4 regions of the Mesorhizobium waitakense genome follow, and region 4 is predicted to be linked to each of the others. Evidence: riboswitches for the same ligand, from Rfam matches in the RefSeq annotation. Region 4 holds a riboswitch; each other region holds the start of a gene.

Region 1 (7,562 bases), on a different contig from region 4:
CGGCATCGGCCTGACGCCTCAGCATCCGCAAGAGGCCGACGAATTCATTGGTGTCGTTCGGCCCATCGCCTTCGAGTTTTGCGTAGTCGTCGAAGGCCTGCTTTCGCCTGGTTCTCAATCGTGTCCGATTGAGCCGGAAATGCTTGATCGTCTCCTCACCTTGCGGGCTTGCGGCTTCCAGTGATCCGTCGTCGCGCGGGACGAGATGGCGGGCAATGTCGTCGGAACAGGGATCGACCAGGAGCGGTATCTCGTCAAGCTCAAGGTCCGGCCACGTCCCATCGCCATTCTCGACGAACCGGGCGTATTCTTCCGGTGTCGGGATGTGCGCCCTCTGACCTTTGACCGGGAAGTACGTGGTTCGCTTCGGCCTGCAGTCCCCGCAGATCGGATAGAGGTTGATCCAGGCATCCGACAGCCAACCGTAATAAAGATGGGCATCGCGCGCCCGGCCGTCCTCCTCGCTGCCGATCGTTGGCTCGGCATCGTTCATTGGCCTGAAACGGTGTAGGAACATGCTTTTCGAAGCCTGCTCGCAGAAAGCGCATTTCCCCAGGAACATGTGCGAGAGATCACCCATGATCTCCCGTGACTCGAACTGCATGATCGGAACGCGGGTCTGTTCGCGCTTCAAGGGATCGAGCTGCAGATATCGAAGAAAGGATTGCCTCCTTTCGCTCGCAAGCGAGTCTCCGAGGGCTGCTGGCGGACTTGGTGCCCGCATGACGTAACGCATGATCTCCCCCCAAGTCGTTTGGTATCGGCACGTCAAGCTTCAGTTGAGTCGACAAAGCGATTAGTCCGAGGTCGGCGTTATCGACCCTGTAGACTAAAATGATCATGTAAAGAGTGCGAGAGACATGCAATCATAAAGTTTAATTCGAAGAAGAACTTCTAGCCTGACAAGATCCACACAGCCAAGCAAAATCTTCGCTTCAGCAGAAGAAGAGGGCCGACGCTAACGTTCGGCTTGAGCCGCACCGGCCCCGCAAGATTATTCGGGCCGAGCTTCGGCTTTTGGGCAGAGGCAAAGCTTGCTTAAACGACCGGAATGAGGCGAATTGCTGCCTTCGCAACGCTGACAATGAGGAAGGTCACCGTTTGGTCGAACTCCGTTTTTCCGAGCAATTTGGGTTTTGGGGGCGAGAGCGGCGGCCATCAGGGTCCTGAACGTGAACAGCTAGGCGCGCCTGATAGGGGCCCCACAAACCACCCCCACCCCCGCCGCCGAAGAACCCCGGGGCGAGTGCCCGAGCCAACGATGGCACTTGTCTGTGCTGGGCCAACGTCGCCGGATCGCGTCTACTGCGATCACCACCACAGCATCGTGACTGCCGTCGAACCTCGTCGAGCCCGTTCGGGTATCCACCTCGCTCAACGACGCGCCGCGTAGGTTACATTTTGGTGGGTTGAGCCATCCGCGCGCCGGCGGTGGGCTTTGGTCGTAGTATATCATGTCGGCCCTCAACCCTCATTGCAATTCAGCGACCCTTTTCAGTCGACGAAGCGCGTCCTATCAGACTTGAGGACTACTGTGGCAAAGTCGGGCATTTCCAGACCTTGGCGCACCTGGGCGTCAAGAGCTTGCTCGGCTGCCCTGACGGCGGCGAGCCGCGCCAGCACTGTCTTAGCCTCCAGGTGGGGCACCACCGCGACGCCATCGCGGTCGCCGATCAGTATGTCGCCCGGCGAGATAGTCACTCCTCCCAGCACCACCGGAAATCCGACAGTGCCCGGACCATTGCGCGCCGGCGAGTTCGCGATTACCCCGGCACAGTAAACCGGCAATCCGACCGCCTCGATACCGACAATATCGCGGACGAGGCCGTCCGTGATGAAGCCGGCGACGCCCTTGTTGCGCGCCATGCCGAGCACCAAATCCCCAGTCACCGCGGCACCGGCAAAGCTGTCGGTGGCCGCGACGATGATATCGCCACTTACGGCGGCATCCAGCGCCCCAAACAGCGCGAGATTGTCGGCGGGGCCGCAGTGACAGGTCACGGCGACGCCGGCCAGCATCGCAGTACTTGGCGACAGTGGCTTGATTGCGTGGTGCAAGGCCCCGCGCCCACCCATGGCGTCCACGACCTGGCTGACGGGCACACCGGAAAAGGCACTGATGATTTCTGCTGCAGGCCGTTCGAAACGGCGCTTGATGGTGAGCAACGGCGGGTCTTCAATCATGGTGGCGGCCTCATACCCTGAATAAACGAAAGACATTCCGGCCCGAGGCCGCTAAGGCTCCGCGCCCCCATCAGCGCCATGACCCGGTCGATCTCGTTGCGGTAGATTTCCAGTACGTGGCGCACCCCCTCTTCACCGGCGACTGCGAGCCCCCATAGTTGCGGCCGGCCGATCAGACAGCAGGAGGCGCCGAGCGCCAGCGCCTTCACCACGTCGGAGCCTCGCCTGATGCCGCCGTCGATCAGTACTGGAATGCGGCCGGCGACAGCCGCGACGACTGCCGGGAGCGCGTCCAGCGACGCGGCGGCGCCGTCGAGCTGGCGTCCGCCGTGATTGGACACGATGATGCCGTCGATACCGCGCGCCACGGCCTCGGCGGCTTCGGCGGGATGCAGGATACCCTTCAGCAGCAGCGGTCCTGACCAAACGGTGCGCAACCAGTCGACGTCGGCCCAGGAGAGCCCGGGGTCGAGCAGTGCGGCCATGCGGCCCGCCAGCGCGCCGACCGTCGCTGTCTCGCCGGGACGCACGTAGTTGCCGAAGGTCAGCTTCGGGAGTCGGGTGCGCATACGCAGCAGCCACGCCGCCTTGGTGGCGGCCGCCAGCGTCCCTGTCACGCCGAAGCGCGGCGGAATGGCAAAACCATTGCGGATGTCGCGTTCCCGGTTGCCGAGCATCTGATTGTCGATGGTGAGCACCAGCGCGTCGTATCCTGACGCACTTGCACGATCCACCATTTCTCGGGTGAAGCCGCGATCGGTATAGACGAATACCTGCATCCACCGCAGGCCGTTCCCAGTGGCCGCTATGTCCTCCAGCGTGCAGGTCGAGCCGTGGCTGGCGCAGTAGAAGGTTCCGGCGGCTGCCGCGGCTCGGGCTGCTGCGCATTCGCCGTCGGGCCAGAACAGACCGGCCAGGCCGGTTGGCGCAATGCCGAGCGGGATGGCAAGCTTCGCTCCGAAGAGGTCTAGGGAAAGATCCCTTGTTGCCGCTCCATTGAGTGGTCGCGGCAGAAGGGCAACCTCGTTGAAAGCCCGCTCGTTCCGGCGCAGCGTTCGCTCATCTTCGGCGCCGCCGTCGGCGAAGTCGAACACCGGGCGCGGCAAAGTTCGCCGCGCGGCGTCGCGGACCGCGGCCACGCTGTACAGGCGCTTCAGCGCTGCCGGCGAAGCATGCGATGCCGCAACGGGGGCGCCGCCGTTGACCAAAGGGGCTAGGTTCGAGAGAGTCGAGGAGCTACTCACGGCTTCTTACCACCGATGCGACCGTGGTGCGTCGGTCCACCGCCTCCCGGAACACGCATGCGGCAGAGCGTCCCCTCGAAGGAGGGCTCGCTGCCGGTCGCCAGCACACCGGCATTTGTCACCCAGAGCATCTCGCCCGAGAAGACGCAGTTGGTCGTTGCCTTGCCGCAAACGAAGAACCCTTCCGCTGTGCCGTCCGGTCTGAGCACATGAATCCCGTTGGCGGCTATATCCGTAACGTAAAGGCGGCCATCGGCACCGATCTTAAGCCCGTCGGGGATCGGGTTCGTCCCGGGCAAGCGGCCAAGGTCTTCGACGAAACCATCCGGACGCTGCCGCTTGACGCACCCCGTGTAGGACTCAGCCCAGACGATCGAGCCGTCGGCCTCGATCGCCACTCCATTCGGGAAGGTCGGCTCGTCGAAGTCGAGAGTAAGGTACGCACTGCCATCGGGGTTGACGGCAAAGATGTAGCTGGGGTCCGGATTGCCGGGGTTGTATGTGCCGGGATCGCTGAAGATAAGCCGGCCATCAGCGGCAAATACGAGATCGTTTGGACCGTTCAGCCGAATGCCCGCAATTTCGGTCAGCAGGATTTCCGGCTTTCCGCCTTCGGCAACTCGCTGGATCGATGGCTTTGTCATCTCTGCGGCGCGCCAAGGTCCGGTCGTGCCGCCGTTCTGGCAGACATAGAGAAGGCCATCCGATCCGAGAACGCAGGCATTGGGCGCTCCCGCAACATATGCGAACTGGCGAGCAGTTCCGTCATGATCTATGGCCGTCAGCTGGCTGCGATAGCTTTCGACGATGACCACGCGCCCATCAGGGAGCACCGTCGGGCCTTCGGGCCAGCCGAGGCCGCTCGCGACAACCTCGACTGCCAGCTTTTCAACCTCGTTCATCGTGCGATCTCCAGACCGACAGCCTACCAAGATTTGTCGGGTATCATCCAGCCTGGCGATCTGGCGTTCAGCCGGACCCGGCGACTCGAAAGACAGTTCCCCGGACGTGCGGCTAGATGGGGTCCCACAAGCCACCGCCCACCCACGCCGCCGACGAACCCCGGCGGGGCGCGGTGCCGGGCGTGCCGACCACGGAGGTTAATAAATTTTGAAAGTCCGCCTCCAAGCCGTCCTCTTCGGCCGACAGGGGTCTCACTTGATGGAGAGCATAGTCGGCCATCAACCGGGATCTCTGATTGACACGTCATCAATACCGCCAAAGGGCCTCACTTGAGCATGCCCATAATGCGGGCGTTGTGTGCCGCTATCCGCGCTTCTGTCATAGCCGGATGCACATCACCCTCAAAACGGACACAACGCATACAGAGACGTGCCTTGGCCTCGCTTGGCACCGCTGTGACCCGGCCGCAGCACCGACACTGATATGATGTGACACTGGGGGTCCGCGCGCTGGTGGTCGGCCTCACTTTGTCGTCTATCTTGTCGGCCCTCAACCTCCCTTTGCAATTCTGATTGGTAGCTTCAGATCGATCATCCGAGCCTGCAGGAGGGAGAGCGCGAGTTGGTCCCTTGCATCGACCCACCGGCTATCGTCGTTGGCGACGTCACCATCGCAGAACACCAGATGGGGCTCATCGCTCCCGCGCTCGAGCTTTGGACCAAGGTCCAGCTTCTTCAGCAGACGGTAGGCCTTGGCTGTCGGACCCGTCTCAAGATCGAACCGGGTCTCCCAGAAAAATCCGTCGACGTCGTCGTCGTAATCTCCGGGATCGATCTCGTGTTCCTCCCAAATGGCGCGGCGTTCGGCCTCAGCCTCGTGTGCGATGCCCTCGCTGATAAAGAACTCCCGCCAGGTCGGCGGCGGGGGGCAGAAGGTCCAATGACCGACAGTCAGCAGGTAGCCCTGTTCGCCACCGTCATACCAGCACATGGTCTCGGCGACCTGCGCCGGGGACGCGAGCAGGGGCTGGCCCGTCCTACCAACGAACGCTCGCGCGTCCTTGACGAACGCCGCGGTGAGCAGACTGCCTGCTCCGATCAAAAAACCACGTCGTGAGAGCATAAAAACCTCCAGAGTTCACACACGCATCTGGAGAGAGACCTACTGTTGCCTCAAGTGAGGCCACATCATTGTCACCACCGTTGCCGGTCAAGGCTGGTTGGCGGGGCCGAAGCCCCCTCTGGATGCAGGCTGATGCATAGCAAATGAGAACCGGCTCAACAAGAGTGGCCTGCCTCGATCTACGCGGCGCGGCCTGACCTGCCGATCTGGTTGCGAAGGTCCGTTCGCAGATTAGTGGGCCCCCACAACCAGCCTGCCTTGGCCTCCCGAAGGGGGCAGGCGACAACTCTACTGCGCAGCCATCGGCAACTCGCCGATGTGATCCTTGCAGGTGCCCAAGTACTGAGAGGCCATGTAACCGCTGAACGGCTCCGCGATGTGCCTCGATGTCACCGCTCGGATCGTGCCGTCTTTCGTGGGAGAAAGCACAGTCGTCAAATTCACACTGCCTAGTGGCGTCCACTCCAGAAATACCACGCTCTCAAAGCCACCTCGCTGGGCAATGATCTGCGCCGATCCCTGATTTCCGATCAGCTGCGCACGGTGCGCCGAAAGGTCGATAGCAGCGAACGCCAATTCAAATCTTGTCGAGCCTACCTTCAGTCGCTTTTAATCACGATGGTCCGGGTAAGTGTCGTCCGTAGCCGAAAATGCCGACTCCGTGAAGGCGCAGCCCAAATATGTCGGGCTCCACTCAGCAGCCTCGGCAGACATCGCCGAGCTACCCATCACCATCGCTGCCAACGCGACGATCAGACGCTTCTCCACAACGCTACCCCCTCAACCCGGCTCGCCGCTCGCGACAGCACTGCCGTGCCGGTTGCCGGGCCATGCCGCCCGCGTCCTTACTGGCCTGTCCGCAAGCATTTCGTTCATTGGCAGGACGCGCGGAATGCCGCCGCCTTCCTAATCGGGGCGACGCCGTATTTCTGCTGGACCCACGTGACCTCACCGGCGATCCGGTTGAAGACGTAGATTTCCGTGACGTTGAGCGGGTAGGCCGCCAGCACCGCCCATTCCGTCGGTCCATCCAGCAGAGTGATAACCGTTGCGCCATCCTGCTTTGCAGTGAAATGTGTGCCGGTGGCGTCGCCGATCGTAACGTCGAGCGTTCCGTCATCGCTGCGGATCAGCGCCAGCCGACCTTCTTTGATCCCGTCCTCAGTCCAGCCGGATTTGTAGTAGGCTTGTCCCTTGGACGGGCCGCATTCCATGATGGTCGTCGTGGCGCGCGCCACGTCGGTGAAGCCAAAGGCAAGCGCCGCCGCGAATATCAGTTTTTTCATCGTTTGGACTCCGTGACCTGCACTTCTGAAAAGGTTCACGTTCTTCACGCCCGTTCCGGCAGGACCAGCTTACACAAGTCATTGGGACGCAAGGTACTGTTCATGGCCGCAGCCAGTCGTGCCAAATTTCGCGTATGATGCGCTCGCGCGGTTCTAGTCAAATACAAGATTCTCATTGTGCACCCTTATTACCCTTGCACAATCCGAAGCTCGTGTAGACTTGGCCGACCAAAGTCACGACCTCGACGAAATCGCCGGCTGCAGCAACCTTGGCCATCATGCTATGGGACGGAACGGCGATATTCAGGAAGGCGCCGCTCACAGAAATAGTGGCGTCATAACTATCGCAACCCGTTGAGTCGCATCGGGCAATGGTCTTTCGGTCGAGATCGATGACATCGAATACCGTCGTTTTCGCGGGCTGGCAGCCGGACGACTGACAGATGTATTTGGACGTGATGTCACAACGGAGCGTCTCGGCAGTAGCCAGCGAGTTTCCCAACAGGACCAGTAGAGGTGCGCCCAGGGCGGCAATCAATCTCATTGCATTCCTATCGCATTGGGCAGACGGCCCGGTTCTCAGGACAGTGAAGCACTGCTGGTTTCGCCATTGCCCGACGGCGATGCGGGCGCGGGCCGGAGCTTTTTTATTTGATGATCTGCGTTACCAGAGCCGAGCTGTTCGTCCGCATCGCGGGAACCCAATTCTTCGCATTGAAGCATTAATGCATCAAAGCATTAAAGGATAAAAGGAGACAGACTTTCTTCTGCGCGGTGCTTCCTTCAATCTGTGATTTGGACGGGCAACATTAAATGCGCAGAT
Region 2 (7,562 bases), on a different contig from region 4:
CCCTCGCAGCCTGGCCGCCCGCGAAACCGTCTATGTCAATTGCGGGCATCCGATGTGCCGCAGATCGACAAAGCTCGACTGATCGAGCGCCTCGGCCCGCAACACGACTCGACGTATCAGGATCTGGTCGGGCTCTTCGGCTGCTCGAAGTGCAAGGCCGAGGGCCGCGACCGGCGACCGGTATTCTTCACATGCATTCCCGATTACGCCGGTCAGCAGCGAGAGCGGAACCGCGACTGGAAACCGACTTTTGAGAAGCGTGAGGATCATCTCCGACAGAGTTGGCCGACGCCTATTGGGCGGGAGGACGGCTGGCGGCCTGCTCGGCGGTGCTCGGCTCCTCGAGCACAATCGGATCAGGCCGCGTTCCGCCGCCGCCGCCGCCGATGGGCAGATCGACCGCGTGATCCAGATTGAATAGCTCGCGAAGGGGTCAGCGTAGTCAATCGTCCCGTGTTTTTGGCTGCGGCGACATCGCACCCCAACCCCTATCGCACAGGGGCTGGCTTCGCCAAGCCAACCCGCGGGTTCAAGTCAATTGCAGCCGAATTGGCTGCAGGCGCCGGAAAAGTAGTTCCCGTCGGAGTCAGTCCCCGAATAGACGCTCATGCCGCCGCCCAGATTTTGCTGCTGCATATGCCAGGCGTTGCCATCGGCATCCAAGCCATTGGTGGTCGTCAGCCCCCCGCCGAGGTGCAGACTGTCCTGCGACCAGGACGAGCCGGTGTCGTAGTTGGAGCCTTGCATGTGTGTTGAATTGCCGTAGCGCTGAACGGTGTAGCTGTTGCCGCTGTTGTCCGAGCACGTCTGGAATGCACCGCTGCCAAAACACATGGCATTGGCGGGAACCGACATAGTCGCGACGATCGCCGCGACGGTAAGCAATCTGAACATTTCGAATTTACCTTTCCTCACTGGTTGTACGGTCAGCATCATTGCTGCCGTATCCTTCCTTCGCCGTCATCGAAGATGTGACGGTGTCGTCATCGCGGAGACTATGCCTCGTTGACGATCTCGTTTGTTGAGTTTAACCGCCCGCGCCCAGCCCCTGACCATCAGTCCGTCGGGTGCAATGCTACAGTTGCCGGTGGGCGGCACAAAAAATTCAGCCCCGAAGACTTCTGGACACCTAGGCGGAGCGGCGTGCAGGAAGAGGATGGCAAGTTTCGATTGGACTCTTACCCAAGGTCTTTAGTCAGCCCCTGTGGCCTTGCACCCCACTTCCAGGAAAATTGCCCGCCGGCAGATGGGACCCGCTTCCGACTCTGCCCGTCTCGCTGCTCAATCCCCAAGCATCTGGTGAAGACGGTATGACCTATCAACCAAATCGTCCAGGATATGACAGGCACCGGACTCGAGCGCGATCTGCCTGAATTCCTCCGACCGCAGGTCGAACTTCTCCTTCACGTACCAGTCTTGCTGGCCGCGCGCGATCCGCCGAACCTCGGCCATCGGAATCCCGTAATAGGCGGTGCCCCTGATCACCGCACGAATCAGCACTCGGTGGTCCTCCTCCGCCAAGTTGCAGGCATGCCCATAGACATCCGCCGTGCTTATCCACACCGCGAATGACCGGGCGCTGATCTCTGGCTGCCCAGCAATAGCCTTCGTGTTCGTACCAGCAGCGCAAACGCCAAGCGCAAGAGCTAAGAGGAGCTTTTTGAATAGGCGGCGGGTTATGCAGGTATTTGAGGTTGCCATGATGAGTTCCTCTTGCTTCACTCGCAAGCCACGCCATCGCCGTCACGGTCGAGCTTCGGCTGATAGCCAGGCTCGCCGGCATGGATCGGCGCCGCGCCAGCGGCGGGGGCGGCTGAACAATTCGGGTAGTAGACATCGTCTTGTGGCGGTTGCTGCGAGGGAACCGCGTTTCGTAATCTGTACTGCCCTGCGACTGCGCGGATGGCCTGGTCGGTAACCGGATCGTTGGCCAGGCGTGACAGAAGATCGGGATTCGGACAGGTGTCCAACTGTTCTGCGGCGTTGCCGCTGTATCCGCTTGGCTGCTGTGAGATCACGGTCGCGCCGAGATACTGGTAGGCGAGCAAAGCCGCCTGCTGCGATTGCTTGATGCACTGCGGATCGTAGCCGCATGCCCTGCGCTGACGAAGATGCTCCCGTGCAATAGCGAGAGCGCCCATCCGATTGATAGCCTTGACCTGATGGAACGAGGTCGAGGCGAGCACGTCCACCGCCGAAAGCTCGGCGCTGGCGCAAATGGTCATCTCGTCGGCAGTGGTCGCCTTGCGGCAATCGAAACTCGCGGCTTGTGCGGATGCGCAAGCGAGGAAGGCGGTCCCGGCCAGCGCAGTGCTGGCGAGCAATTTTCGCATTTCATAGGTCCCTTTGATCTCAGATGTCCTTGTGGTTTCCTCGTCACAGCGCAGCCTCGCGGCGATCCGTGCGACATGCGGACGCGCAGCAGTATTGCCCTGCGGTCCGAGCCGCGGCGGCGTTCCAGCTATGGATTTAGTGCTGCCCTTCAGCCCGCCGGTTCTGGCGTTGGGGCTCAGGTGGGTGGCCAGTGCATTGCCCTCTAGGGTAGTGGCGGTTGACCGCAAGCGGTTGGCAGCGGCGTGCAACACACCGCCTGCAGCGACGGCACCCCACGCTTAGGATCCGCTAGGACGATGACAAGCCACGCCGGTACTGGGACGGAGTCTTGCCGGTCCAGCGCCGCGCGGCATGACTGAAGGCGCTTGGCTGATGGAAGCCCAGCAGCCACGCGATCTGGGAGATTTGCAGGCCCGGCTCCTCCAGGTGGCGAATGGCGAGATCACGCCGGAGATCATCCAGAATGGCCCCGAAGCTGAGCCCTTCTGCCGCGAGGCGGCGTGCGAACGTCCTCTCGCTCAGCCCGAGGCTGCCGGCCACCTTCTTCGCGCTCGCCTCGGCGTGGGGCAGGAGCGGCGCGATGGTGTTCTCGACTATCGTGCGGAACGGGCCCACGTTGGTGGGCCGGGCCGCCATCGCCTGCTCGCAATTCTCGACCATCAGCCGGTTCAGGAATGGATCGGCGGCCACCAGCGTCCGGTCCAGCAGCGCAGGGTCGAATATCAACTCGTCCGAGTCGGCGCCAAAGTTGACGTCGCAGCCCAGCAGGTTCCGCGCACGGCGCAGATCGCCCGAGCGCTGGTGGACGAAGTTCGCGACCAGCGGAGAAATCCTGTGGCCGACGAGTTGCCGGCAGAGCCGGACGAGCGTCAGTGCGAAGGACTCCATTTGGTGTCGGTCGAGGTGCCGCGGCACGCCTGCATAGGAAAGCGCGAGCCGGAAGGTCGAGCCCTTGTGCAGCCGCAAGATCAACGCATGATTCGCCGCCTGGGCGTACCGTTCGAGGCGGCGTAGAGCATCGCCGAGGCAATGCGACGAGGCGGCGACGTAGTAGAGCATGCCGAGTTCGCGCAGATCGAATTGCTCGGCCAGGTTCAGGCCGAGGAAGTCGTCGCCGAGGGTGCGCGAAGCCTGCTCGAGGAATTCGATCTGCGACCTGACATCGATCCGACCGTCGTGATCGGGGGCGACCGCTGACAGTCCGGCGCGGGCGAGCAAAGGGGCCGGATCGATGCCGCGACGATTGAGTTCAGCTACGGCGAGGCGCGTGGCCAAGCCCGCTGCGGTCGGCGCCGCTGTGAGTCGTCGGAAAACAGTCTCATTCTGGTCGGCCACAGTCGCCCACTATCACGACGCACGATTAACGCTTCGTGAGCCTTTGGCGGCTCAGCGCAAATCACTCTCTGGCTGGCAAGGCGCGGGCGGCGCAGGCTCCGTTATTATAAAGGCAGCATTCTAGCGCCGCCGGCCTCAAGCGGCGAAACATCCGTCGCCGCGAGGAACGCGGGGACGGTGCAACTGCGGCTGCATCCGCCGGGTGCATGTAGAAGGTTGTAGCGCGCTGATCAGGGCGCTGGCGCCATTGGTGGTGGCGACGCCTCATGCGAGTTCGTCAGCTTTTCAATCCAGCGGGCTATCGACTCCGGCACGGGCTCGCTACCCTGGGCCCAGCGCCGCACCAGGCGGTCGTCGCAGCGCAGGATCTCCGCTAGGCCGCGCTGCGACCAGTGCAGCACGGCAAGGCACTCGCGAAAACGATCAGGGGTCATAGCCTTCATGCGACAGGTCTGAGGGGGAATGAAATGAATAGCGCTAGCTGCGAACGATCAACGTTCCCGCGATGATGCACAGCACAGCCATGCCGATCAGCATGGCCGCTGAAATTGGGAGCCAGGGGTTAGAAGCTCGACGTCTCGACGTTGCCGGTCGACATGGCGACGGTGCAGTTTGCTAGCTCGTTCATCATCGAGCGTGTGTATTTCAGGTCGAGTACGGCCATGCGCTCGCCACCATTCATGCTGATACCCAGTGCGTCGGCTTCCATGAAGGCGGAAACCATACCCTTACCCATGTCGTCGATGGTGATGGAGCCGTTGAACGTCGATGTGGCGGCGAGGTTTTTCCACTTGTTGTCGAGTTCGATGGTCGGCGCATAGGCCTGGCCCTTGAGGAAGGTGCCTGCCCACCGATTGTCGGCAAGCGTTAGCATGAATTGCGTTGGCGTGCCGATGATGATCATCGACGTGCCGCCGTCAAATTTGGCGGTGGCGGAGCACGACTTGTCATCGGGCAGCGCTGCAATGTCGTACCACCCGACGGCCTTCCACTTGACAACGCGACCAGTGTAGCCGTCGCCGCCAGCATGGGCGGACGTGACAAGGCACGCGCCGGCAAGCAGCGCCAATGCGATGCGTTTCATATAGGCGATCGTTCTTAGGGGGTTGGGGGTGTATCTTTTCATGACTCTCATCATCGGGGTTTCCCTCACGGTCGGCCTGGGACCATTCCCTCGGCCAGCGATGACAGCGATGTGGTGACGGACGGGAATGCCGACTTGCCCCACGCCGCCAATAGCTTGCGGCTGGCAGCCATGTTGCCCGCACCACACCATGGGTGCTTGAAGGGCGAGGCCCCGCGCGGTAGTTCTCCTTTTGCATCCAGAGAGGGCTTCGGCCCCGCCAACCAGCCTGACCGGCAAAGGTGGCAACGACGATGTGGCCCAGAACGGGCAACAGCAGGTCGCCAACCCTCCAGATGCGTGTGTCAACCCTGGAGGTTTTTATGCTTTCACGACGTGGTTTTCTGATTGGAGCGGGCAGTTTGCTCACGGCGGCGTTCGTCAAGGATGCGGAGGCGTTCGTTGGACGAACCGATCGACCACTGCTGGCTTCCCCACCGCAGGTGGCCGAGACGATCTGCTGGTACGAGAACGGCGAGCAGGGATACCTCCTGACCGTCGGGCAGTGGAGCTTCTGCCCTCCGCCGCCGACCTGGCGCGAGTTCTTCGTCAGCGAGGGCATCGGCCACCACGCCCGGTCCGAGACCGAGGCCATCGAGGAGGAGCACGGGATCACCCCTGATGATTACGACGATGAAATGGACGGACGGCTCTGGGAGACCGGCTTCGACCTGGAGAGTGGCCCTTGCGCGCGTGCCTATCGGTTGCTGAAGAAGCTCGACCTTGGCCCGAAGCTCCGGCGCGGGAGTGGCGAGCCGCACCTCATCTTCTGCAACGGCGACGTCTCCAACGACGAGAGCCGATGGGTCGATGCCAAGGACAAGCTCACCATCTCGCTGCTCCAGGCGCGGCTGATCGACCTGCGGCTGCCAATCGCTATCGTGGAGGGTGCGTGATGCTGCGCCGCGGTGCGAAAGTCAGCGGCGAGCGCCCCCTTGTGATCAGGCCGCTGTGCCGCAATTGCGGCGCCACCATCCATCGCCGGTTCACCTACGCCTCGTTCGGCGAAGCGCCGCCCTACGTGCGCCGCTACGGCGAGAACACCTACGTCAACAACTTCCCCGACAGCGTCACGGAGGTCGAGCGCCTGACCGGCAGGATCGCCGTCGAGGTGCGCTGGCGGCAGGATGTCGAATGCTGGATCGACTGGGCGAAGCTCTGGGACGGCGAGAGCTATCGGGATCCGCACTTCTGCGGTCGCCATTGCGCGCGCAGCTACGGCTACCATGCGGCCAACGCCGGTATCGCTCCCACTGCCAACCACGCCGCGGCTATTGAGAAGCAGCGGGCCAGGCTCGCAGCTGCTGCTGCGAGGGTATGTCGAAAGGTGGCGCCATGACCAGTTTCCTGCAATTCTGGGACATTATGGTCGAGGGGGCCAATGCCAGTGAGGAAGGCAAACTGTTCCGCGCTGCGGGGTTCGCCCTGCGGTACGAGGGCGAGGGCCGCTCGGCGTGGGTGAGGCCGGCGATCGACGGCTGGTCGATTGTGATCAATGACGAGGGGCTTAAAGGCCATCTGGTCGAGGACGGAAGATGCTGGGTGGTGGCAGCGTTCAGCGATGACCGCAACCGGCTAGCCGCTCTGGACATGCCGGCACCGACGACTGTGGCCGATGCGCTAATGATCGCGGGGTATCTGACGAACATGCTTCGGGCCAAAGGCGGGCCGCGATGACCGACAGCTTCAAGCCCGAAGTGATCGAGGCGACCATCTCCGGCATGGTGTTCCGCAAGTGCGTCTTCCTCGGCGAGCGTTACCTCTTCGCGTGCCACAGCAAGGCTGACCACCTCGCGGGCCTGCAGCCGATGGTCAGCGCCTGGCAGACTGAGGAGCAAGCCCGCTTTTACGACGGTGAGGCCAGTCGGCTCGGATTCGATTTCCACGGCTGGGCAAGGGCTGAGCCGACGCCCGACGACGCCTACCCTTTCCCGATGTGGATCGTCTTTGAACACCCGGCAGACTTCCCAACCTGCTTCGCTGCCAAGCTTTTCCACATCACCCGCGAGGGCAACACGATCCCGTCGCAGTCACCGGACGATTTCATTACGTCCCCTTACCTGATCCCGCTGCGCGAGCGTCTGATGACCGCAAAGGGCATGACCCAACGCCTTGAGCGTCATGCGGACGACTTACCCCGTGTCGTCGAGTCATGGGTGTAAGGGAGGAACATCGGTTGGAGCCAGATGGCAGAAGACGCGCGGGATCGTTTGGCACGAAGCAGGATGCCAATACCTCAGATCAAGGAGTCGGTTTGTTCATGCTGAGCACACCAAAGCTGCAGCGCATTTCGGGTCCCTTATCGGGACCGCAGATCAGGGATCACAGCTAATGTATTGAAATTACTGGTACGCCCAAGGGGAATCGAACCCCTGTTACCGCCGTGAAAGGGCAGCGCACTAGCCCATATCGGGGCAGGATGGTCCGACCGGTCACATGTCGGTATGGCAGGCTGCGATGTCTAGATCGTCCCCCGTAAGAGCATTGGCGGAGCGAGTGGGATTCGAACCCACGGTACCGTTCCCGGTACGGAAGTTTTCAAGACTTCTGCCTTAAACCACTCGGCCATCGCTCCAGATGTGATATTTTCGTGATATTTTGTAGGTTTCAATCCTCGTCTGATACCGGATTTCTGCCGTTTGTTCCTCTACCAGCAACGGTTTTCAAGACCGGTGCCTTAAACCGCTCGGCCATTCCTCCGTTGTGATTTTTCAATCACTTAGGTAGTGCGCTGCCGCCTGGCTTCGGCCTGTTGGCACCGGATTGGCAC
Region 3 (7,562 bases), on a different contig from region 4:
CGACGACACCCATCCCTGCCAGCTGATGGCCGATATCATGACCTTCGAGGAGCATCGCGGTCCGGTTGCCGGCAAGACCATCGCCTGGACCGGCGACGGCAACAATGTGCTGCATTCGCTGCTCGAGGCCTCGGCGCGGTTCCGCTTCAACCTCAACGTCGCCGTGCCCGAAGGCAGCGAGCCGGAGCAGAAGCATATCGACTGGTCGCAGGCGCATGGTGGCAAGCTGCACTTCACCCGCTCGCCCGAGGAAGCCGTCGACCAGGCCGACTGCGTCGTCACCGATTGCTGGGTGTCGATGGGCCAGGAGCATCGCGCCCGCGGCCACAACGTGTTCTCGCCCTACCAGGTCAATGCCAAGCTGATGGCGAAGGCCAAGCCGGAGGCGCTGTTCATGCACTGCCTGCCGGCGCACCGCGGCGAGGAAGTGACCGACGAGGTCATTGACGGGCCGCATTCGGTGGTCTTCGACGAGGCCGAGAACCGGCTCCATGCCCAGAAGGCCGTGCTCGCCTGGTGTCTCGGCGCTTGATCTCTGGGGGTGTGATGCCTATCTGCGCCGCATCACGCAAATCAAGCGCGTTTCGAAGCATGCGCCCTCCAGGGCGGCATGGCCGCGCCCTGGAGCATTGTCATGTTGGAAACCTATCAAGTGACTGAACATCACCCCAAACTCGGCGAATTCGGCTACGCCGGCGACGATCACGTCGTGCCCTTCGAGGTCGGCCCGCTCGACGTGCGCGGCCGCACCGTCCAGCTCGGGCCGATGCTCGACGCCATCCTCAGCCGTCACGACTATCCCGAGCCGGTCGCCCGCCTGCTGGCGGAAGCCTGCGTGCTGACGGTGCTGCTCGGCACCTCGCTGAAGTTCGAGGGCAAGTTCATTCTGCAGACCCGCACCGACGGGCCGGTCGACATGCTGGTGGCGGATTTTTCCACGCCCTCGGCACTGCGCGCCTATGCCCGCTTCGATGCCGACCGGCTGGAGGCGCTGGTCGCGGCCGGCGAAACGTCTCAGCAGACGCTGCTCGGCAGCGGCGTGCTGGCGCTGACCATCGACCAGGGTGCTCACACGCAGCGCTATCAGGGTATCGTCAAGCTCGATGGCGAAACGCTGGAAGAGGCGGCTCGCACCTATTTCCGCCAGTCGGAGCAGATTCCGACCGATATCAGGCTTTCGGTGGCCAAGCTGCTGACGCCTGGCGTCGGTGGCGCTCGCGAGCAGTGGCGTGCCGGTGGCATCCTGGCGCAGTTCCTGCCGCAGTCGCCCGAGCGCATGCGCGTTCCGGACCTGCCGGGCGGCGATGGCGATCCGCGCGAGGAGATCCACGATCCGGCCGACAATTCCTGGCAGGAGCTGCTGGCATTGCTCGGCACCATCGAGCCGACCGAACTGATCGACCCGACGATCGGCGCCGAGCGGCTCCTGTACAGGCTGTTCCACGAGCATGGCGTGCGCGTCTTCGGCGGCGTACCGGTCGCCGACCAGTGCTCATGCTCGAGGGACAAGATCCGTGGCATCCTCGAGGGCTTCTCGGCGCAGGAGATCAAGGACAGCACCGAAGACGGCGGCATCCACGTCGCCTGCGAATTCTGCTCGAAGCAATATGACTTCGATCCGGCGGAATTTGCGGCGGCCCAGTAGAGAACGCGCCTCACCGGCTGCGGCCGGTGAGGCGAAGCTAATTCATCGTCCGCCGCGTCCCCGGCAGATCGAGTGAGAAGGCGGGGATGGCGATGTCGAACGTCTCGCCCCGCTTGTTGCGCATCGTGTAGTGCCCGACCATGATGCCGGACGGTGTCGAAAGCGGGCAACCGGACGTGTATTGATAGCTGTCGCCGGGGTTGAGTTCGGGCTGGTCGCCGACGACACCTGGACCGCGCACCTCCTCGACCCGGCCGGTGCCGTCGGTGATGTGCCAATAGCGCGACAACAACTGCACGAACTCATCCGACTGGTTGTCGATCGTTATCTGATAGCCCCAGACATAGCGGTTCTCCGACGGATCCGAGCGGTCCTCCAGATAGAACGGCCTGACCTGCACTTCGATGTTGCGCGTCACGGCGCGGTACATAAGCGGCTCCAAAACAATCCAGGTCGAACTGTCCTCGCTCCGAGCGAGCAGGTCAACGTGCGCGTCTTGTCGCGCCCGGCCTGAAAGGCAGGTGCCGACAAAGAATGTCATTTAAGTGACACATGACAATGGTGGTGTGCACGAAGCGGGCGACTCGGCGCTCTGTCGAACTATTGAAAACGGCCATCACGCGGGCCGTCTTTTCTGGAGTGGCCAGGTCTCGATGGAACTCACCCTCATAGCCGCCTCGCTTTCGATCGCTCTCATCCTTTCAAACCTCGCCAGCATCCTGCTCGCCGCTTCGCGTCTGAAGCGGCACCGCACCATCGCGCCGCCGGCCGGCAAGCCACTGCCGGTGTCGATTATCGTGCCATCTCGTGGTGTCGGGCCGTTCACGCAGGAGACGCTGGAGCGCGCCCTCTCGCTCGACTGGCCGCGCTACGAACTGGTCTTCTGCGTCGCCCATGCCGACGATCCGGTGGTCAGGCTGATCCGTGCCGCCATCGCCCGTTCTCCCAAGGTGCCGGCGCGGCTGCTGATCGGCGACGACCGCATCAGCGCCAACCCGAAACTCAACAATTGCGTCAAGGGTTGGGAGGCGGCGCGCCACGATTGGGTTGTCCTGGCCGATTCCAACGTGTTGATGCCGAGAGACTACGTCCAGCACCTGATGGCTGCATGGCGGCCGGACACCGGCCTTGTCTGCTCGACGCCGATCGGCTCGCGGCCCGCTGGCTTCTGGGCCGAGGTCGAGTGCGCTTTCCTCAACACGCTGCAGGCGCGCTGGCAATATGCCGGCGAGGCGCTTGGCCTCGGCTTTGCCCAGGGCAAGAGCATGCTCTGGAACAAGCCGATGCTCGACGCCAGTGGCGGCATCCGTGCGCTCGCCGCCGAGATCGCCGAGGACGCTGCCGCGACCAAGCTGGTCAATGGCCTTGGCCTGCGCGTCAATCTCGTCGCCGCGCCCTTCGAGCAACCGCTCGGCCGGCGCACCTTTGACGAGATCTGGTCGCGTCAGGCCCGTTGGGCGCGCCTGCGCCGCGTCACCTTCCCATGGTTTTTCGCACCCGAAATCCTGACCGGGGCAGTGGTGCCGCTGGCACTCGCGCTGTTGGCGGCGGCAAGCGCCGGCCTCAGCCTCTCGGCAACCGCCATTGCCGTGCTGGCGGCCTTCTACCTTCCGGAGTGCGCCCTGGCCTGGTCCAAGGGCTGGTACCTGTCGCCGCGCATGGTCGCGGCGATCATGATGCGCGACCTGATCCTGCCGGCGATGTGGGCGCGCGGCTGGCTGGGTGGCGCCGTCGACTGGCGCGGCAACGCGATGACCATCGGCACCAAGGCAGCCGAGCTGGAAGAGACGCCGTCCGGCGCCTGATAGCCAAAGGCTTCTTACTTTGCCGACTTCAGCGCCTGTTCGATGTCTTCCAGAAGATCGTCGGTATCCTCCAGGCCGACCGACAGCCTGAGCGTGCCCGGCCCGATGCCGAGTTCGGCACGCGCCTCGTCGCTCAGATTCTTGTGCGTAGTCGTCGCCGGATGGGTGATCAGGCTCTTGGCATCGCCAAGATTGTTGGAGATCAGCACGATGTCGAGCGCGTTCTGCAAGGCGAAGGCCGCCTGCTTGCCTCCCTTGACGTCCAGGCAGATCAGCGTCGAGCCGCCCGACATCTGCTTCTTGACGATGGCCGCCTGTGGGTGGTCAGCACGGCCGGGATAGATGACGCGGGCGATTTCGGGCCGCTCGGCCAGGAAATCCGCGATCCTGCCGGCGCTTTCCGTTTGCTGGCGCACGCGCAGCGGCAGCGTCTCCAGCCCCTTCAGCAGCGTCCAGGCATTGAACGGCGACAGGCTGGGGCCGGTGTGGCGGAAATAGTCGTGCAGGTTCTCGTCGATCCACTTCTTGTCCGACAGGATGACGCCGCCGAGACAGCGGCCCTGGCCGTCAATATGCTTGGTCGCCGAGTAGACGACGATGTGCGCACCGAGCTGCAGCGGCTTCTGCTGCAGGGGCGTGGCAAAGACATTGTCGACGATCAGCCGCGCACCGATCGAATTGGCAAGCGCGGCAACCGCGGCGATGTCGACCACTTCCAGCGTTGGGTTGGTCGGGCTTTCCAGGAAGAACAGCTTGGTGTTCGGCTTGACCGCTTTTTCCCAGTTGGCGATGTCGGTGCCGTCGACCAGCGTCGCCTCGATGCCATATTTCGGCGCCAGCGTCTCGACCACCCAGCGGCAGGAGCCGAACAGCGCGCGTGCTGCCACGATATGATCGCCGGCCTTGGCGCTGCACAACAGCGAGGCCGTCACCGCGGCCATGCCGGATGCGGTGGCGCGCGCGTCCTCGGCGCCTTCGAGCGCGCACATGCGCTTTTCGAACATGTCGACGGTCGGGTTGGCGTAGCGCGAGTAGATGAATCCCGGCTCCTCCCCCTTGAAGCGGGCTTCGGCGGCCTGCGCCGTTTCGTAGACATAGCCCTGGGTCAGGTACATCGCCTCGGAGGTTTCGCCGAAACCGGAACGCAGGGTTCCGCTATGCACGAGTGTCGTTTGAGGCTTCCAGTTACGCTTCTTGGTGCTCATCGCTTTTGTTCCAGACACAAAAAAACCGGCCGCGAAAGTCGCAACCGGTCCATACGGCCTTGCGGCCCGACGGTCCTTTAGCGACTTGTTTAACGTGGCTGCAAGCCGACCGGCCAAATCACCACGGGATAACGACCCTTTAGACCCGCGCCACGCTTGCGTCAATTGCCGGCTTGATTAAGAGGTTTGTACCAAGCAGGTTCCGCAGCAGTGTTCCACGGTTTTGCGGCAAGAACCTGCGAACAGAAAATCGCCTGGCCTAGGAGTGGAGCCTTGCGGCAGACAGGCATTCTTCCCGATCAGGACATTTCGGCGCTGTTCCGGTCCGGCGCGCTGAAGTCGGCGCGCGCGTTCGATGCCGATCAGATCCAGCCGGCGAGCCTGGATCTACGGCTCGGCGACAAGGCCTGGCGGGTGCGGGCCTCGTTCCTGCCGGGTCCCAACCACAAGGTTTCGGAAAAGCTCGACCGGTTGCAGCTGCACGAGATCAATCTCGCAGAGGGGGCGGTGCTGGAGACCGGCTGCGTCTATATCGTGCCCTTGCTTGAAAGCCTGGCATTGCCGGCGGACATTTCGGCCTCGGCCAATCCGAAGAGTTCGACCGGGCGGCTCGACATCTTCACCCGCGTCATGACCGATCGCGGCCACGAGTTCGACAAGATCGCCGCCGGCTATCACGGCCCACTCTATCTCGAGGTCAGCCCGCGCACCTTTCCGATCGTCGTGCGTACCGGTTCGCGTCTGTCCCAGATCCGTTTCCGCACCGGCAATGCACTGCTCTCGGAAGCCGAGCTGCATGACCTGCATCGCGCCGAGATGCTGGTCGCAACCGAGCCGCCGAACATTTCCGGCGGCGGCATCGCACTGTCGATCGATCTCAACGGCGATCAGAACGGCCTGGTCGGCTATCGCGGCAAGCATCACACCGGTCTCGTCGATGTCGACAAGCGCGCGGCACAAGAGGTCGTCGACTTCTGGGAGCCGATCCACAAGAGCGGCGCCGGCGAACTGGTGCTCGATCCCGATGAATTCTACATCCTCGTCAGCCAGGAAGCGGTGCATGTGCCGCCGCTCTACGCCGCCGAGATGACACCGTTCGATCCGCTGGTCGGCGAGTTCCGCGTCCACTATGCCGGCTTCTTCGATCCGGGTTTCGGCCATTTGGCGTCCGGCGGCACCGGCAGTCGCGCAGTGCTCGAAGTGCGCAGCCACGAAGTGCCGTTCATCCTCGACCATGGCCAGATCGTCGGCCGGCTGGTCTACGAGCATATGCTGAAGCGGCCGCAGGCGCTCTACGGCACCGATCTCGGCTCCAACTACCAGGCGCAAGGCCTGAAGCTGTCCAAGCATTTCCGCCCAGCGCGCTGAACCCAATTCCCGTCGGGCAATACACTTGCCTGCGCTGGCTCGTCATGCTTGGCTGGCTTTCTGGTCGCCAAGCTGGCGGCGTTCAAGGGGAACCAAGAAAATGCGGATTTCAAAATGGATCATATCGGCAGCAGGTGCTGCCGTGTTGCTGATGGCGGCCGGCTCTCTGTCGGCGCAGGCTGCTGAGAAACTGAAGATCGGTACCGAGGGTGCCTATCCGCCGTTCAACACCATCACCCCGGACGGCAATGTTGTTGGCTTCGATATCGACATCGCCAATGCGCTGTGCGCGCAGATGAAGGTCGAGTGCGAGATCGTCACCCAGGACTGGGACGGCATCATCCCCGCCCTGCAGGCCAAGAAATTCGATGCCATCATCGCCTCGATGAGCATCACCGAGGAGCGCAAGAAGCAGGTCTCCTTCACCAACAAATACTATACGACTCCGCTCGCGCTGGTGGCGCCGAAGGATACCGAACTCACCTCGACCGAACCGGCAGCGCTTGCCGGCAAAACGGTCGGCGCTCAGGCTTCGACCACGCAGGCCGACTATGCCCAGAATGTCTACGGCAAGGCTGGCGCGGAGGCGAAACTCTACCCGACCCAGGAAGAGGCGATCACCGATCTGACGAACGGCCGTCTCGATGCCGTCATCTCTGACAAGTTCGTGCTGGTGGACTGGTTGAAGAAGGCAAGTGAAGGCTGTTGCAAGCTGGTCGGCGACGTCAAGGGTACGGAGACCCAGGCCGGCATTGCCGTTCGCCTGGAAGACACCGCGCTACGCGACAAGCTCAATGCGGCAATAGACGCCATCGTTGCCGACGGTACCTACAAGAAGATCCAGGCCAAGTACTTCGACTTCGATATTTATTGAGATTCGAACGGCCGACCTCCCCCACTCGTGGGGGAGGTCGTGCTGTCAAAGCGCCTTCACCGCCACCTTGACCGGCTGCTCGATCTCGAGTGGGTTGCGCAGCGGCAGGCCAAAATCCTTGGCCTCGATTTCGAACACATCGCCGGCCTCGGTCTTGATTCCGTCGGCAAAGGACAGCGTCGCCGTTCCGAACATGTGCACATGCACGTCGCCTGGCTGGCGGAAAGCCGCATATTTGAAGTGGTGGTGTTCGAGATTGGCTATGGTGTGCGACATGTTCGCTTCGCCTGACAGGAACGGCTTTTCCCACAGCACCTCGTTGTCGCGATAGATGCGCGAGCTGCCGCGGATGTCGGAGGGCAAGTCGCCGATCAATATTTCCGGCCCGAATGAGGCGTTGCGCAGCTTGGAGTGGGCCAGGAACAGATAGTTCACGCGCTCGGTGACGTGGTCGGAAAACTCGTTCGACAGCGTGAAGCCGACACGGAACGGCGCGCCGTCGTCGCCGATGACGTAAATGCCGGCCACTTCCGGCTCTTCGCCGGCGTCCTTAGCGAAAGCCGGCGACAGCAGTGCGGCGCCTGGCGCCACCGCCATCGTGCCGTTGCCCTTGTAGAACCATTCCGGCTGCACGCCGATCTGGCCTTTCGCCGGCTTGCCGCCCT
Region 4 (7,562 bases):
TTGCTCGTGCTGGCGGTCGACGATGTAGGCCACGGCTTCGACCGTCCGGCCGCCGTCAAGGCGAATCTTGAGCGTCCGTTCGAGATAGACGTTGGTGACCAGCTCGCGCTCGCGCAGATAGGCGATGACCTCGTCGCGCAATTCGCCGGGCACGCGGAACGCCAAACCGACGCAGGAGCCACCACGGTCAAGACCGAGCACCAGCCCCGGCCGCTGACGCGTGCCGCGATGCACGAAGGAATAGACGCACAGCGAGCGCCGGTAGCCGTGCAGGCGGGCGCGCTGTGTCTCGACATGCGCGAAACCCGGCCGCCAGATCAGCGACCCATAGCCAAACACCCAAAAATCGCCCATATCGCCGCGCCTGATTGTAAAGAATGGCAGCACCACACCGGAATCGGTGTTTTTTCCGTCCGCCTCTGTCTACTTGTTGTTGTCGGAATCGCGAGTCCGCCTACAACACCCATGCGTTAACGAGAGCCAAAGCATGACGTCAAGTGACGAACGCCAACCGAAGCGCCGACGCCTCCTGTTCTGGCTTGCCGCGTTCATTGTCGTGCTGTTCGCCATTTACAGCGCTGGCTGGTTCTACCTAGCTGACCGGGTCCGAAGTGAAGCCGACAAGGCGATTGCCTCGCTCAACAAGAGTGGCGTCGAGGCCGGCTGTGCCAATCTCCAAGTCAGCGGCTATCCGCTGAGCTTTGCCGTCTCCTGCGACAATCTCGCTTATGAGGACGATGCCAGGAACATCGCCGCCTCGGCCGGCAGCTTCAATGCCATCGCCCAGATCATCCAGCCGCTGTCGCCGGTGGCCGATCTGCGCGGTCCGCTCAGGACCTCCGTTCCAGGCATGATGCCGCTGTGGATCGACTGGGACAATCTGCAAGCCAACGTCAAACTGTCATGGCCTCTGCCACGGCGGATTTCACTGAAGGCCGAGGGTCTGTCCGGCCAAACCGATCCGGCTGATGACACCGATCCGGTCGAACTGTTCAGTGCCGGCAAGGCGGACAGCCAATTGCAGCCGAACGGTGAGGATATCAACTATCTCGGCAATTTCAGCGATCTCGAGATCGATGCCGAGGCGATCGGCGGACGGGTGCTGCCGGCGCTCGATGCCAGCGGCGACGTGACGCTGAAGAATGGCGTCGCGCTGATCGGCAGGCAAGTGAAGAGCCTGCGCGGCCAGGCGATCGAGATCCGCAACCTCGACCTGTCGTCAGGCACGGCGCGCGTCACCGTTTCCGGACCACTGTCGGTCGATGCCGAGGGTCTCATCGACGCCGACCTGACGATCACGCTGAAGGATCCGAAGGCCGTGGCGGCGATCCTCGGCGGTGCCATCCCCGAGCAAAAAACGCAGATCGAGCAGGGCTTTGCTGGCTTGGCGCTGCTCGGCAACCAGCCGTCGATGCCGCTCAAGGTGGTCAAGGGCAAGGCCTCGCTCGGCTTCATTCCGCTGGGCAAGATCAAGCCGGTGGAATAGCGCATCGATGGCAAAAACCGTGAGACTGCTGAGTGTCGGCGCGCTGACGCTGGATACGATCCTGCGTGTCGAGACGCTACCCGGCCACCAAGGCAAGTTCATCGCCTCCGACGGAGTCCAGATCGCCTCGGGCATGGCGACGAGCGCGGCCTGCGCTGCACATCGCCTGGGCGCCGACGTATCGCTGTGGGCGAGCGCGGGTGACGATTCCGTCGGCGATCAACTGATCGCCGGAATCGAGGCGGAAGGCATCGATTGCAGCTTCGTGCGCCGCGTCAACGGCGCCCGCTCTGCGCTGGCCTCGATCCTTGTCGACACGCATGGCGAGCGCATCATCGTGCCCTTCTACGACAGTCAAGCTCAAGCCGATCCCGAGGCGCTACCGGTCGCCGACCTCTCCGCATTCGATGCCGTGCTGGCCGATGTCCGCTGGCCGGGTGCTGCAGCACTTGCCCTGGAGGCGGCGCACGCCATCGGCCGGCCGGCGATCCTCGATGCCGATACCGCGTCAAGGGACGTGCTGGAACTGCTGCTGCCGCTGGCATCCCATATCGTCGCTTCTGAACCGGCGGCGCGCATTCTGTGCGGTTTGGAACTGGATTCGCGCCAGGCGTGTGAGGCACTTGCGCTGCGCGGCGATGCGTTTGTCGCGGTTACCGGCGGCGCGGCTGGCACCTGGTGGTTCGATCGCGCGACGGGATCATCGCGACATGTCGCGGCGCCGAAAATCAAGGCGGTCGACACGCTGGCCGCCGGCGATGTCTTTCACGGCGCCTTCGCCGTCGGGCTGGCGGAAGCCATGCCGGTCGAGCAGGCCTTGCGCTTTGCCAGTGCGGCCGCCGCGCTCAAATGCCTGCGCTTCGGCGGCAGGCTGGGCGCGCCGGACCGGGCCGAGACGCTGGCGATGATGAAAAGCCACTGGCCAGCAGGCTGAAGAACCGATCTATGCCTTCGCCGGGTGCTCGACCGCCTGACGGCCGAAATCGGGGACGTCGATGTCCTGGCCGGCCTCGATGATCGAGCGGCGCACAGCGCGGGTGCGGGTGAACAGGTCGAACAGCTTTTCGCCGTCGCCCCAGCGGATCGCCCGCTGCAGCGACGCCAGATCTTCCGAGAACCGCGCCAGCATTTCAAGAATGGCGTCCTTGTTGTGCAGGCAGACGTCGCGCCACATGGTCGGATCCGAGGCGGCGAGACGGGTGAAATCGCGAAAACCTGAAGCCGAATATTTGATCACTTCGGACTTTGTCACCGACTGCAGATCGTCGGCGGTGCCGACGATGTTGTAGGCGATGATATGCGGCAGGTGCGAGACGATGGCCAGCGTCATGTCGTGATGCTGCGGGTCCATGGTGTCGATGTTGGCGCCGCAACGGCGCCAGAATTCCGACAGCCTCTCCAGCGCATCCGGGTCGGTGTCGGGCAGCGGGGTGAAGATGCACCAGCGATTGTCGAACAGGTCGGCGAAACCGGCATCGGGGCCGGATTTTTCCGTGCCCGCCAGGGGGTGGCCCGGAATGAAATGCACGCCATCAGGCACATAGGGCTGCATCTGCGCAATCACCGATGCCTTGGTCGAGCCGACATCGGTGAGGATCGCACCCTGCTTCAGTGCCGGCGCGATTTCCTCGGCCACAGCGCCCGACGAGCCGACCGGCACCGAGACGATGACCAGATCGGCATCGCGGACCGCTTCCTTCGCATCAGTGGAGTAGGAGGAGCCGAGCCCAAGCTCTTGCGCCCGCGCCAATGTCGCGGCACTGCGGGTCGAGATGGCGACGTGACGGGCGAGGCCCTCGCGACGGATGACGCGGGCCAGTGACGAGCCGATCAGGCCGATGCCGACCAGCGCGATCTTTTCAAACATCGGTGATGTCATGGTGTTCTAGCTTTTCAGGAATGTCGTGAGAGCAGCGACAACGCCGCGATTGGCCTCTTCGGTGCCGACGGTCATGCGCAGTGCGTTGGGAAAGCCGTAGCCGGAAACGCGCCGCAGGATATAGCCCCGCGCCGTCAGATAATCGTCCGCCGCGGCAGCCGAATGGTTCTGGTCGTCGGGAAAATGGATCAGGATGAAATTGCCGACGCTTGGCGTCACCCGCAGCCCGAGCTTGCCAAACTCCCCGTTCAGCCATGTGAGCCAGGTTTCGTTGTGCATCACGCTGCGTTGGACGTGGTCGCGGTCACGGATAGCGGCGATGCCGGCCTCGATCGCCGTCGCATTGACGTTGAAAGGGCCACGCACACGATTGATGGCGTCGACGATGTGCATTGGAGCGTACATCCAGCCTATCCGCGCCCCGCCCAGGCCAATCTTGGAGAAGGTGCGGGTCATCACCACGTTCTCGGCGCCGCCGACCAGTTCGATGCCGGCTTCATAGTCGTTGCGGCGGACATATTCGGCGTAAGCCGCGTCGAGCACCAGAAGCACATTTCTAGGCAGGCCGGCATGCAGGCGGCGCACTTCCTGGAACGGCACATAGGTGCCGGTCGGGTTGTTGGGATTGGCAAGGAATATGATTTTCGTGCGCGGCGTGACGGCGGCCAGCATCGCATCGATGTCGGCACGCTCATCGGTCTCCTTGACCGCGACCGGAGTTGCGCCGGCCGACTGGATGTAGATCTTGTAGACCATGAAGGCGTGTTCGGTGAAAATCGCCTCGTCGCCGGGAGCGAGATAGGTCTGCGCCAGAAGGCCGAGAATTTCGTCGGAGCCGTTGGAACAGATGATGTTCTGCGCGTTGAGACCATGCACCTCGGCGATCGCCTCACGCAGCCGCCTGGCGGTGCCATCGGGATAGACGTCGAGCTTCGCAGCAATCTCCCGCGCGGCCTCGATCGCCTTCGGCGACGGACCCAGCGGGTTCTCGTTCGACGACAGCTTGTAGACCTTGGCGACGCCGGCGGGCGCCGTGCTCTTGCCCGGCACATAGGCGTCGATGTCCATGATGCCCGCGCGCGGGGTTGGACGTGCCTTGTCCGGTGTCTGGCTCATGTTGCAAAATCCGTCGAGAACGCTTCCGTCTGGAAGCCGCAGCGGAAATACAAGCCACGGCCCGCAATGTCGAGAGGTGGCAGCCTCCGGACCGCGGCTGGCGGTTGACGCCGGCGCCCCACAGTCCTAGAAGAGGTGCGAAATTCCGTGGTGATTTGGCCGGTCGGCTTGCAGCCACGTTAAACAACTTGCTAAAGGGCCGTTTGCATCCTGTAACCGGCTTTGCGACGGCAATGCCGGTTTTTTGTTGTCCGCGCCGGCCGGACACCGCATCGGCATCGATTTTCGAAACGCACGGTGCGTGGATTCAAAGTGTGAGATGGATGCAATGGCCGCTCTGCGCGCTGGAAAAACCAACAACGAGGCTGATCAACCGTCGAGCCCGGTTCTGCGTTTTGGGCCCGACAAGCCGCTCAAACTCGATGCAGGCACGCTGCTGTCGCCGTTCCAGATCGCCTACCAGACCTACGGCACGCTGAACGACGCCCGTTCCAACGCCATCCTCGTCTGCCATGCGCTGACGGGCGACCAGCATGTCGGCAGCACCAATCCGGTGACCGGCAAGCCGGGCTGGTGGGAAGTGCTGATCGGCCCCGGCAAGATCATCGATACCAACCGTTTCTTCGTCATCTGCTCCAACGTCATCGGGGGCTGCCTGGGCTCGACCGGCCCGGCCTCGACCAATCCCGCCACCGGCAAGCCCTATGGGCTCGACCTGCCGATCATCACCATCCGCGACATGGTGCGCGCCCAGCAGATGCTGATCGACCATTTCGGCATCGAAAAACTGTTTTGCGTCCTCGGCGGCTCGATGGGCGGCATGCAGGTGCTGGAATGGGCGTCCAGCTATCCGGAGCGCGTCTTCTCGGCTCTGCCGATTGCCACCGGCGCGCGCCATTCCTCGCAGAACATCGCCTTCCATGAGGTCGGCCGGCAGGCCGTGATGGCGGATCCGGACTGGCATGGCGGCAAATATTTCGAGCACGGCAAGCGCCCGGAAAAGGGCTTGGCGGTGGCGCGCATGGCCGCCCACATCACCTATCTGTCGGAGGCTGCCCTGCATCGGAAGTTCGGCCGCAATCTGCAGGATCGCGAGGCGCTCACCTTCGGCTTCGACGCCGACTTCCAGATCGAGAGCTATCTGCGCCACCAGGGCATGACCTTCGTCGATCGCTTCGATGCCAATTCCTATCTCTACATGACGCGGTCGATGGATTATTTCGACCTTGCCGCCGACCATGGCGGCCGGCTGGCGGATGCGTTCGCCGGCACGAAAACCCGCTTCTGCCTGGTGTCCTTCACCTCGGACTGGCTGTTCCCGACCGAAGAGAGCCGCTCGATCGTTCATGCGCTCAACGCCGCCGGCGCGTCGGTATCTTTCGTCGAGATCGAGACAGATCGCGGCCACGACGCCTTCCTGCTCGACGAGCCGGAACTGTTTGCCGCCATCAATGGCTTCATCGGCTCCGCGGCACGGGCGCGAGGACTCGCATCATGAACGTCACCCGCAACCAGCGCGTCGACCTCGAAGTCGTCGCTAACCTCATCCCGCCACAGTCGCGCGTGCTCGACGTCGGTTCAGGCGATGGCTCGCTGCTCGAATTGCTGCAGGACACCAAGCAGGTCGACGGCCGCGGCCTTGAACTGTCGCAGCGTGGCGTCAACGAATGCGTGGCGCGCGGCTTGAGCGTCATCCAGGGCGATGCCGACAAGGATCTCGAGTTCTATCCCGACAAGGGCTTTGACTTCGTCGTCCTGTCGCAGACCCTGCAGGCCACCCGCAACCCGAAGCTGGTTCTCAAGGAACTGCTCAGGATCGGCAATCGCGCCATCGTGTCCTTCCCCAATTTCGGCCATTGGCGGGTCCGCATGTCGCTGTTCCTCAATGGCCGCATGCCGGTGACCACGGACCTGCCCTATTCCTGGTACGACACGCCCAACATCCATTTCTGCACCATCCGCGACTTCGTCAATCTGTGCGACGAGCTTGGCGCTACCGTGGAAAAAGCAACCGCGCTCGACGCCAATGGCCAGAAGATCGGCCTGTCGATGCCATGGTGGTTCTGGAACTTCTTCGGCCAGCAGGCGGTGTTCTTGCTGAAACGGTAATCCCGCCGCGCCATTGTCGACTTCACGCCTGGTCAAGGACATCCGTGGCCTTATGCGGATGCTCAACGCCATCAACGAAGATCACGTCGGCTTCCGAGTTGTCGGTCCGCAACGTCAGTATCGCCTGATAGGCGGCCGAGTTGTACCATCCGCGCACGTGTTGCCTGTCGGGAAATTCGATGATGATCAGGTGGCCCTGCCAATCGTTTTCGATGACCTCGACGTCGCCGCCATGGACCAGAAAACGACCGCCGAAAGGGGCCAGCGTGGCATCGATCTTCTGCAGATATTCGACGATCTGCGGACCCATCCGGGCTTGGCGCATATGGGCAACGGCGTAAGCAGTCATGACAGTACTCCCTCTGGGACCGAAGCCGACCAGCCGGCCTCGCGACGGCAATCTGCCCAAACACCGGCCGCGATGCGATTACGTCTGACGTAGTAGAATGCATTCGGATCATAGACGCGTCATTCATCGCAAGGGCGATTCGCAAGCATAGCGCGCGGCAATAGTGTTGCAGTTGAAGCGCTAGATACTGGAATTCGTCGTTTCACGCGCATTGAGCAGCATCCCGGTGGGGCGACAGGTACGTCTGTTTTTTGTAGCGTCGTGGCCAATACGGGGGATATGGAAGGGGGAGTCCGATCCATTTGACCGTCCTAAAGATCGAAAGACCTGGCAGGAAGCGTATTTTTTCGCTGGAAATGGCTGACGCAGTATGACCGGGAAGACAGAGCACGCTCCTCTCATCACGGTCATCACGCCGACTCACAACAGGCGTGAGGCGGTATTGCGCGCCGTGGAAAGTGTACTTTCCCAGAGCATGCCGAGGTTCGAGCATATTGTCGTCGACGATGGCTCGACGGACGGAACCGCGGCGGCACTGGCCGGCATTCGTGATCCGCGACTGATCTATGTCGGCGCGAAATGGCGAGGCGCCAATGCCGCCCGCAATGCAGGCATCGAGCGCG

What was found. A riboswitch is a leader RNA that binds a small molecule or an ion and turns the genes downstream of it on or off. The one in region 4 is predicted to bind S-adenosylmethionine.
Region 1: another riboswitch for S-adenosylmethionine. It lies ahead of AC07FD_RS16135 (hypothetical protein); the one in region 4 lies ahead of metX (homoserine O-acetyltransferase MetX).
Region 2: another riboswitch for S-adenosylmethionine. It lies ahead of AC07FD_RS16000 (hypothetical protein); the one in region 4 lies ahead of metX (homoserine O-acetyltransferase MetX).
Region 3: another riboswitch for S-adenosylmethionine. It lies ahead of AC07FD_RS20330 (O-succinylhomoserine sulfhydrylase); the one in region 4 lies ahead of metX (homoserine O-acetyltransferase MetX).

Annotation. Positions count from the first base shown of each region.
Region 1 is NZ_JBWKME010000069.1:29,280-36,841, forward strand. Features, by position in the region: gene AC07FD_RS16115 (AAA family ATPase) at 1-580, opposite strand, end outside; gene AC07FD_RS16120 (RraA family protein) at 1,495-2,184, opposite strand; gene AC07FD_RS16125 (alpha-hydroxy acid oxidase) at 2,181-3,428, opposite strand; gene AC07FD_RS16130 (SMP-30/gluconolactonase/LRE family protein) at 3,425-4,330, opposite strand; gene AC07FD_RS16135 (hypothetical protein) at 4,881-5,453, opposite strand; SAM-I-IV-variant riboswitch at 5,485-5,584, opposite strand; gene AC07FD_RS16140 (hypothetical protein) at 5,742-6,029, opposite strand; gene AC07FD_RS16145 (hypothetical protein) at 6,326-6,739, opposite strand; gene AC07FD_RS16150 (hypothetical protein) at 6,912-7,277, opposite strand.
Region 2 is NZ_JBWKME010000069.1:7,040-14,601, reverse strand. Features, by position in the region: gene AC07FD_RS16035 (hypothetical protein) at 31-270, opposite strand; gene AC07FD_RS16030 (hypothetical protein) at 535-936, opposite strand; gene AC07FD_RS16025 (hypothetical protein) at 1,282-1,701, opposite strand; gene AC07FD_RS16020 (excalibur calcium-binding domain-containing protein) at 1,719-2,333, opposite strand; gene AC07FD_RS16015 (AraC family transcriptional regulator) at 2,623-3,609, opposite strand; gene AC07FD_RS16010 (helix-turn-helix domain-containing protein) at 3,900-4,112, opposite strand; gene AC07FD_RS16005 (hypothetical protein) at 4,232-4,795, opposite strand; SAM-I-IV-variant riboswitch at 4,983-5,080, shown strand; gene AC07FD_RS16000 (hypothetical protein) at 5,116-5,688, shown strand; gene AC07FD_RS15995 (hypothetical protein) at 5,688-6,131, shown strand; gene AC07FD_RS15990 (hypothetical protein) at 6,128-6,469, shown strand; gene AC07FD_RS15985 (hypothetical protein) at 6,466-6,954, shown strand; tRNA gene AC07FD_RS15980 (tRNA-Ser) at 7,278-7,367, opposite strand.
Region 3 is NZ_JBWKME010000094.1:57,343-64,904, reverse strand. Features, by position in the region: gene argF (ornithine carbamoyltransferase) at 1-532, shown strand, start outside; gene AC07FD_RS20345 (Hsp33 family molecular chaperone) at 611-1,645, shown strand; gene apaG (Co2+/Mg2+ efflux protein ApaG) at 1,683-2,075, opposite strand; gene AC07FD_RS20335 (ceramide glucosyltransferase) at 2,299-3,450, shown strand; gene AC07FD_RS20330 (O-succinylhomoserine sulfhydrylase) at 3,465-4,655, opposite strand; SAM riboswitch at 4,713-4,790, opposite strand; gene AC07FD_RS20325 (2'-deoxycytidine 5'-triphosphate deaminase) at 4,929-6,023, shown strand; gene AC07FD_RS20320 (ABC transporter substrate-binding protein) at 6,124-6,897, shown strand; gene araD1 (AraD1 family protein) at 6,943-7,562, opposite strand, start outside.
Region 4 is NZ_JBWKME010000204.1:50,476-58,037, forward strand. Features, by position in the region: gene AC07FD_RS37340 (gamma-glutamylcyclotransferase) at 1-354, opposite strand, end outside; gene AC07FD_RS37345 (DUF2125 domain-containing protein) at 488-1,486, shown strand; gene AC07FD_RS37350 (sugar kinase) at 1,494-2,420, shown strand; gene AC07FD_RS37355 (prephenate/arogenate dehydrogenase family protein) at 2,430-3,365, opposite strand; gene hisC (histidinol-phosphate transaminase) at 3,372-4,481, opposite strand; SAM riboswitch at 4,619-4,696, shown strand; gene metX (homoserine O-acetyltransferase MetX) at 4,810-5,979, shown strand; gene metW (methionine biosynthesis protein MetW) at 5,976-6,590, shown strand; gene AC07FD_RS37375 (DUF1330 domain-containing protein) at 6,613-6,939, opposite strand; gene AC07FD_RS37380 (glycosyltransferase family 2 protein) at 7,310-7,562, shown strand, end outside.